DNA from 2 places in the Citrobacter sp. CRE-46 genome. Region 1 is predicted to be linked to the other one. Evidence: predicted binding sites of a transcription regulator. Region 1 holds the regulator's gene; the other holds the start of a gene.
The links. Region 1 encodes sigma-54, which starts transcription at its own class of promoters, with help from an activator protein. Its sites were predicted from a motif close to GTTGGCACANNTTTCGCTNT; they were not measured.
Positions count from the first base shown of each region.

Region 1 (4,214 bases):
ACGACCGATAACGCACAGATTAACCTGGTGACTCAAGACGTCACTTCTGATGATCTTGTCACGTTATATGGCACAACATTTAACTCCAGCGGACTGAAGATGCGCGGCAACTTACGCAACAAGAACGCCGAGCTGATTGAAAAGGTTAGAACCTCATATGAAATCCAAAATAAACAAACTCAGCCTTAATCTTGTGCTTGCCAGTTCACTTCTGGCCGCCAGCATTCCGGCATTTGCCGTCACCGGCGATACCGAGCAGCCGATTCACATCGAGTCGGACCAGCAGTCCCTGGATATGCAGGGCAACGTGGTGACGTTTACTGGTAACGTGATTGTGACTCAGGGCACCATCAAAATTAATGCCGATAAAGTCGTTGTGACCCGCCCGGGCGGTGAAGACGGTAAAGAAGTGATTGATGGTTACGGTGAGCCCGCCACCTTTTACCAGATGCAGGACAACGGTAAGCCAGTGAAAGGCCGCGCCTCACACATGCACTATGAACTGGCGAAAGACTTCGTCGTGCTTACCGGTAAGGCTTACCTGGAACAGCTCGATAGCAACATCACGGGTGATAAGATCACCTATCTGGTGAAAGAGCAGAAAATGCAGGCCTTCAGCGATAAAGGCAAACGCGTCACCACCGTTCTGGTTCCGTCGCAGTTGCAGGACAAAAACAAGGCTCCGGCAGAGAAAAAAGGTAACTGATTCGTTATGGCAACATTAACTGCAAAGAACCTTGCAAAGGCCTATAAGGGCCGCCGTGTGGTGGAAGATGTCAGTCTGACCGTCAACTCCGGGGAGATCGTCGGTCTGCTTGGTCCTAACGGTGCGGGCAAGACAACGACATTTTACATGGTGGTCGGCATTGTCCCGCGCGATGCGGGCAACATTATCATTGATGACGAAGATATCAGTCTGCTGCCACTGCATGCGCGCGCGCGTCGCGGCATCGGCTACCTACCGCAGGAAGCGTCTATTTTCCGTCGCCTGAGCGTGTTTGATAACCTGATGGCGGTACTGCAAATTCGTGACGATCTCACCAGTGAGCAGCGGGAAGATCGCGCCAATGAGCTGATGGAAGAATTCCATATCGAACATCTGCGTGACAGCATGGGCCAATCGCTCTCCGGTGGTGAACGACGCCGTGTGGAAATCGCCCGCGCGCTGGCCGCGAATCCGAAATTTATCCTGCTTGATGAACCGTTTGCCGGTGTTGACCCGATTTCCGTTATCGATATCAAACGGATCATCGAACACCTGCGCGACAGCGGGCTTGGGGTGTTGATTACCGACCATAACGTCCGCGAAACGCTGGCAGTTTGTGAGCGCGCCTATATCGTGAGCCAGGGACACCTGATCGCCCACGGCACGCCGACAGAAATACTGCAGGATGAGCACGTTAAGCGCGTATACCTTGGGGAAGACTTCAGACTCTGATAGGGTAGAAGACTTCACGTCACCGCAGGAGAAAACAACTCTGAACATGAAGCAAGGTTTGCAACTCAGGCTTAGCCAACAACTGGCGATGACGCCTCAGCTACAACAGGCGATCCGTCTGTTGCAGTTGTCCACGCTGGAACTTCAGCAAGAACTTCAGCAAGCGCTGGAAAGTAACCCACTGCTCGAGCAAACCGATCTTCACGACGAAATTGATACCCAGGAAAAACAGGACAGCGAATCCCTCGATACCGCAGATGCACTCGAACAAAAAGAGATGCCAGAGGAATTGCCGCTTGACGCCAGTTGGGATGAAATCTACACCGCCGGTACGCCTTCAGGCACCAGCGGAGATTACATTGACGACGAACTGCCTGTTTATCAGGGGGAGACCACGCAATCGCTGCAGGATTACCTGATGTGGCAAGTGGAGCTGACCCCGTTCTCGGATACCGATCGCGCCATTGCGACATCAATTGTTGATGCGGTTGACGAAACCGGTTATCTCACCGTGACCCTGGACGATATTCTCGAAAGCATGGGCGATGACGACGTCGGTATGGATGAAATCGAAGCCGTGCTTAAACGCGTTCAGCGCTTTGATCCCGTTGGCGTGGCAGCCAAAGATCTGCGTGACTGCTTACTGATCCAACTCTCGCAATTTGATAAGTCCACGCCATGGCTGGAAGAAGCGCGTCTGATCATCAGCGATCACCTCGATCTGTTAGCCAACCATGACTTTCGCTCGCTGATGCGCGTAACCCGACTGAAAGAAGACGTGCTGAAAGAAGCCGTCAACCTCATCCAGTCGCTCGATCCCCGCCCAGGACAGTCGATCCAAACCGGCGAGCCGGAATACGTCATCCCGGATGTGCTGGTGCGTAAGCATAACGATCGTTGGGTGGTCGAACTCAACGGCGACAGCATTCCACGCTTGCAGATTAACCAGCACTACGCCGCGATGTGCAATAGCGCGCGCAACGATGCCGACAGCCAGTTTATTCGTAGCAATTTGCAGGATGCGAAGTGGCTGATTAAAAGTCTGGAAAGCCGCAATGATACGCTGCTGCGCGTCAGTCGCTGTATCGTTGAACAGCAGCAGGCCTTCTTTGAGCAAGGCGAAGAATTTATGAAACCGATGGTGCTGGCGGATATCGCCCAGGCCGTCGAGATGCACGAATCGACCATTTCCCGAGTGACCACGCAAAAGTATTTGCACAGTCCGCGCGGCATATTTGAACTGAAGTATTTCTTTTCCAGTCACGTTAACACTGAAGGCGGGGGCGAAGCCTCATCCACAGCTATCCGCGCACTGGTGAAGAAATTAATTGCTGCGGAAAACCCCGCGAAACCGCTGAGTGACAGCAAGTTAACCTCTATGCTGTCGGATCAGGGTATCATGGTGGCACGCCGCACCGTTGCGAAGTACCGAGAGTCTTTATCCATTCCGCCGTCTAACCAGCGCAAACAACTGGTGTGACCCAACCGATAAGGAAGACACTATGCAGCTCAACATCACTGGAAACAACGTCGAAATCACGGAAGCTCTGCGCGAGTTTGTTAATACCAAATTCGCCAAGCTTGAACAATATTTCGACCGGATTAATCAGGTCTATATTGTGTTGAAAGTGGAGAAGGTTACACATATCTCGGATGCAACACTGCATGTAAACGGTGGCGAAATTCATGCCAGCGCGGAAGGTCAGGATATGTACGCCGCCATTGACGGTTTAATTGATAAACTGGCTCGGCAGTTAACAAAACATAAAGATAAACTGAAACAGCACTAACTTGTCCGGGCAGTTAGCGGGTGCAGGACGGCCTGTTGTGCAGCACAACGGGCCATTTGTACAGTTAGCGCTTAGGTGAAATTATGACAAATAACGATACGACTCTACAACTGAGCAATGTTCTTAACCAGGAATGTACGCGCGCGGCCGTTCACTGCCAAAGCAAGAAACGCGCACTGGAAATCATCAGTGAACTGGCGGCAAAACAGCTCAGCTTGCCCTCTCAGGTGGTATTTGAAGCCATTCTGACGCGTGAAAAAATGGGCAGTACCGGCATCGGTAATGGTATTGCCATCCCGCACGGCAAGCTGGAAGAAGACACGATGCGCGCGGTTGGCGTGTTTGTGCAACTCGAAACGCCCATCGCCTTCGACGCCATTGATAATCAGCCCGTCGATCTGCTTTTCGCCCTGCTGGTCCCGGCAGACCAAACCAAGACGCATTTGCATACATTATCGCTGGTCGCCAAACGTCTGGCAGATAAAGCCATCTGCCGTCGCCTGCGCGCCGCACAGAGTGACCAGGAGTTGTATCAAATCATCACGGACACCGAAGGTGGACAGGATGACGCATAACAACCCAATGGCATCCTTTTTTGTCGTTGTGAGGAGAAACAGTACATGGTACTGATGATCGTCAGCGGTCGTTCAGGGTCAGGCAAATCCGTTGCCCTGCGTGCGCTGGAAGATATGGGTTTTTACTGCGTGGATAACCTTCCCGTAGTGCTGTTGCCCGATCTGGCTCGTACACTGGCCGATCGCCAGATTTCTGCGGCCGTCAGCATTGATGTGCGTAACATGCCGGAATCCCCGGAGATTTTCGAGCAGGCAATGAACAATCTGCCTGAAGGCTTCTCACCGCAGTTGCTGTTCCTTGATGCTGACCGTAACACGCTGATTCGCCGCTACAGCGACACGCGTCGTTTACACCCCCTCTCCAGCAAAAACTTGTCGCTGGAAAGCGCTATCGATAAAGAAAGCGATTTG
Region 1 is NZ_CM184341.1:546,083-550,296, reverse strand. Features, by position in the region: gene lptC (LPS export ABC transporter periplasmic protein LptC) at 1-189, shown strand, start outside; gene lptA (lipopolysaccharide ABC transporter substrate-binding protein LptA) at 158-706, shown strand; gene lptB (LPS export ABC transporter ATP-binding protein) at 713-1,438, shown strand; gene rpoN (RNA polymerase factor sigma-54) at 1,485-2,918, shown strand; gene hpf (ribosome hibernation promoting factor) at 2,941-3,228, shown strand; gene ptsN (PTS IIA-like nitrogen regulatory protein PtsN) at 3,312-3,803, shown strand; gene rapZ (RNase adapter RapZ) at 3,849-4,214, shown strand, end outside.

Region 2 (4,214 bases), 610 kb from region 1:
GTTTTTTCCAGACCCTGAAGCTGTGATTTCAGCAGCAGATGCACACCCATATCGGTCAGACGATGCTGTAAGCGACTGCTGACTTCCGGTGGCATCAGCGAGGCCAGAATGCTGGCGGCGTTGTCGATAAGCGTTACCGCTTTACCGGCACGACAAAAATCCATCGCCAGCTCACTGCCAATCAGACCGCCGCCGACAATGAGTACCCGCTGGGCATCACGCAGTTGCGTTTCACAGGCGCGGTATTCTTGCTGGCTGTTCAATGTGAGCATTAACTCACGTCCGGTAACTGGAGGCACAAAGGCTGAAGCCCCCGTCGCCAGCACCAGCTTGTCGTACTGCCACTGTTGGTCCTGACTTTTCACGATGTGGGCATCGGTGTCGATGTCGGTCACCCAGGTGTAGGGGAACAGGCGCAAATTAAACTGTTCGGCAAACTCCCCCGCCGACTGGCGGGTGAGGTCGTCTGCACGCTGTGCCTGACTGATAACGTGGCTGAGATCGGGCTTGTTGTACTCATCCATGCTGTCAGCGGCAATCAGGGTCAACGGAACAGTTGCATCCTGTTTACGGATATTTTTGACTAACTGGCGGGCGGCGAAGCCCGAACCAATAATGACAATTCCGTGGCTCATTTTGCCTCCGTTGCCAGTACGTCGAAGACGTCTTTACCTAATGAACATTCCGGGCACAGGAAGTTATCCGGCACATCGCTCCATGGGGTACCTGGCGCGACATCCTGCAACGGTTCGCCTTTTGCTGGATCGTAAATCCACTGGCACACGCTGCACTGCATGCTTGGGCCGAGGTCAGCCGCAGCCGCAGCGGCACAAGCGCACTCTTCTTCTTTGGTTGCCGCTTTGACGGTCGTTTCCGGTAGCGGAGCAAGCGCCCACTGACGTGCAATTTCACGACCGTGCTGACGACACAGTTCCAGCGCATCCAGATCCGGACGCCATTTCGCCTTCAGGCTAAGCGACATCTCAAAACCGGCATCTTGTAAACGGGTGGACAGGCGGTCAACTGCGCCGCCGCTCCAGCCGTGAGAACCAAAGGCGCTGGCGCGTTTGTTACGAAAACGCAGGCCAGTCATCTCTTCCACCAGTCCGGCGATTTTAGGCATCATCACGTTGTTCATGGTGGAAGTACCGACCAGTACGCCTTTAGAACGGAAGACGTTGGTCAGGACGTCGTTTTTGTCGCTACGGGCGACGTTAAAGATTTTCACCGCCACGTTCGGGTCAACTTCATTGATGCCCTGGGCAATGGCGTCCGCCATCATGCGGGTGTTGTTGGACATGGTGTCGTAGAAGATGGTGATGCGGTCTTCCTGATAATCGGCCGCCCATTTCAGGTACAGCTCAACGATCTGCGTTGGGTTGTCGCGCCATACCACACCGTGGGAGGTGGCAATCATATCGACCGGCAGATTGAAGCCGAGGATTTCAGTGATTTTCGGCGTCACCAGACGGCTGAACGGGGTCAGGATGTTGGCGTAGTAGCGTTGGCATTGTTCGAACAGTTCGGTCTGGTCAACTTCATCATTGAACAGACGTTCGTCGCAGTAATGCTGGCCGAAGGCATCGTTACTGAACAGTACCGCATCGCCGGTCATGTAGGTCATCATGCTGTCAGGCCAGTGCAGCATCGGCGTTTCAACAAAAATCAGTTGTTTGCCGTTGCCGATGTCCAGAGAATCACCGGTTTTCACCACGTTGAAGTTCCACTCCGGATGATGGTGGTGGCCGGTGATGGAATCAATCGCGTTAGCGGTGCAGTAAATTGGCGTGTCCGGGATGCAGGACATCAGTTCGGTCAGCGCACCGGCGTGATCTTCTTCCGCGTGGTTAATGATGATGTAGTCGATATCCGCGAGGTCAATTTCACTGCGCAGGTTCTGCACGAATTCACGGCTAAACTTATGGTCTACTGTATCGATCAGCACGTTTTTTTCTTCACGGATGAGATAGCTGTTGTAGCTGCTACCGCGCAGCGTTTTGTATTCAGTGCCGTGGAAATCTCGCACTTCCCAGTCACGTTGGCCAACCCAATGAATGTTATTTTTAACCAGAATAGACATAGCAACCTCAATTAATTCAGCGTTTTTCTAAAAAGATATTTTGTTAATTGCAGGTTGTGTGCCAACTTTTTAGTTGTTTGATTTTTAATGATTTATTATTTATTGCCTATAAAGTGGTAGTCAAAATGACTGTTTATTTTATTGTCAATATGACAATATGAATTGTCAAAATGACAATGAGGTTGCCATGAGCTTTTCAGTAGATGTGCTGGCGGGTATCGCCATTGAATTACAAAGCGGTATCGGTCATCAGGACCGTTTTCAGCGCCTGATCACGACCTTGCGCCAGGTGCTGGAGTGCGATGCATCGGCACTGCTGCGCTACGAGTCGCGACAGTTTATCCCGCTGGCTATCGATGGCCTGGCGCAGGATGTCCTCGGCCGCCGCTTCACGCTGGAGGGACATCCGCGGCTGGAGGCGATTGCCCGCGCCGGGGACGTGGTACGTTTTCCTGCCGACAGCGATCTGCCCGATCCTTATGACGGGTTAATCCCGGGTCAGGAGAGCCTGAAAGTGCATGCCTGCATCGGGTTGCCGCTGTTTGCCGGACAAAGTCTGATTGGCGCGTTAACGCTGGATGGCATGGAGCCCGATCAGTTCGATGTCTTCAGCGATGAAGAGCTTAGGCTAATTGCCGCTCTGGCTGCGGGGGCGCTGAGTAATGCGTTGCTGATTGAACAACTGGAAAGCCAGAATATGCTGCCGGGTTCGTCGACGGCTTTCGAGCAGGTGACGGAAACCCAGATGATTGGCCTGTCGCCCAATATGATGCAGTTGAAAAAAGAGATTGAGATTGTGGCAGGGTCCGATCTCAACGTACTGATCAGTGGCGAAACCGGGACCGGGAAGGAGCTGGTAGCCAAAGCGATTCATGAAGGTTCGCCGCGTGCGGTGAATCCGCTGGTGTATCTCAACTGCGCGGCGTTGCCCGAAAGCGTGGCGGAAAGTGAACTTTTTGGTCACGTAAAAGGGGCTTTTACCGGGGCTATCAGTAATCGTAGCGGTAAGTTTGAAATGGCGGATAACGGCACGCTGTTTCTCGACGAGATTGGCGAACTCTCGCTGGCGCTGCAGGCCAAGCTGCTGCGCGTATTGCAGTATGGCGATATTCAGCGCGTAGGGGACGATCGCAGCCTGCGCGTTGACGTGCGCGTACTGGCGGCGACCAATCGTGATTTACGAGAAGAGGTGCTGGCGGGGAATTTTCGCGCGGATCTGTTTCATCGCCTGAGCGTTTTTCCCCTTTCCGTGCCGCCACTGCGTGAGCGCGGCGAAGATGTAGTGCTGTTGGCAGGCTATTTTTGCGAGCAATGTCGGCTGCGGCTGGGACTTTCCCGCGTTGTGTTAAGCCCCGGCGCGCGTAATCATCTGCTGAGTTACGGCTGGCCCGGAAACGTGCGCGAGCTGGAACATGCCATTCATCGGGCGGTTGTGCTGGCAAGGGCTACCCGGGCAGGGGATGAGGTGGTGCTGGAGGCACAGCATTTTGCCTTGCAGAATGAAAGCCCTGTACCGCAGCCGGACGTCGTGGCAGAGATCCCGCAGCATCACAATTTGCGTGAGGCAACGGAGTCATTTCAGCGCGAGATGATCCGCCGGGCCTTGGCGCAAAATAATCACAATTGGGCGGCAAGCGCGCGGGCGCTGGAAACAGACGTCGCCAACCTGCACCGGCTGGCGAAACGCCTGGGGCTGAAGGATTAGATAATACCGGCCTGATAGAAATCCTGCAGGTTGATAGCGCCGGTGAGTTTCCCGTTTTCATCTACCACCGGTGCGGCAGTGATTTTGCGTTTCATCAGGATCTCTTTGGCGTCAATGGCGCGGCTCTGCGCCTGCAGCGTAATGCCATTATGGGTCATTGCTTCGCTAACCTGCGTGGTGAGCGCGCCGCCGCCTACCAACCATCGACGCAGGTCGCCGTCAGTGAAGACGCCTTTCACCAGTGACGCGTCATCACAGACAGCCACCAGACCAAGACCCGTGCGGCTGAGTTCCAGCATCGCGTCCATGACGCTGGTGGTCAGCGTTACCTGCGGAATGGCCTCGTCACGGCGCATCAGGTGATGCACTTTATTTAACAGACGAGCGCCCAGCGCGCCAGCCGGATGCGAGCGGGCAAAATCTTCTTCG
Region 2 is NZ_CM184341.1:1,159,674-1,163,887, forward strand. Features, by position in the region: gene norW (NADH:flavorubredoxin reductase NorW) at 1-635, opposite strand, end outside; gene norV (anaerobic nitric oxide reductase flavorubredoxin) at 632-2,080, opposite strand; gene norR (nitric oxide reductase transcriptional regulator NorR) at 2,268-3,785, shown strand; gene gutQ (arabinose-5-phosphate isomerase GutQ) at 3,782-4,214, opposite strand, start outside.
Region 2: the regulator sigma-54 is predicted to act here: its motif matches at 2,127-2,146, upstream of norV (anaerobic nitric oxide reductase flavorubredoxin).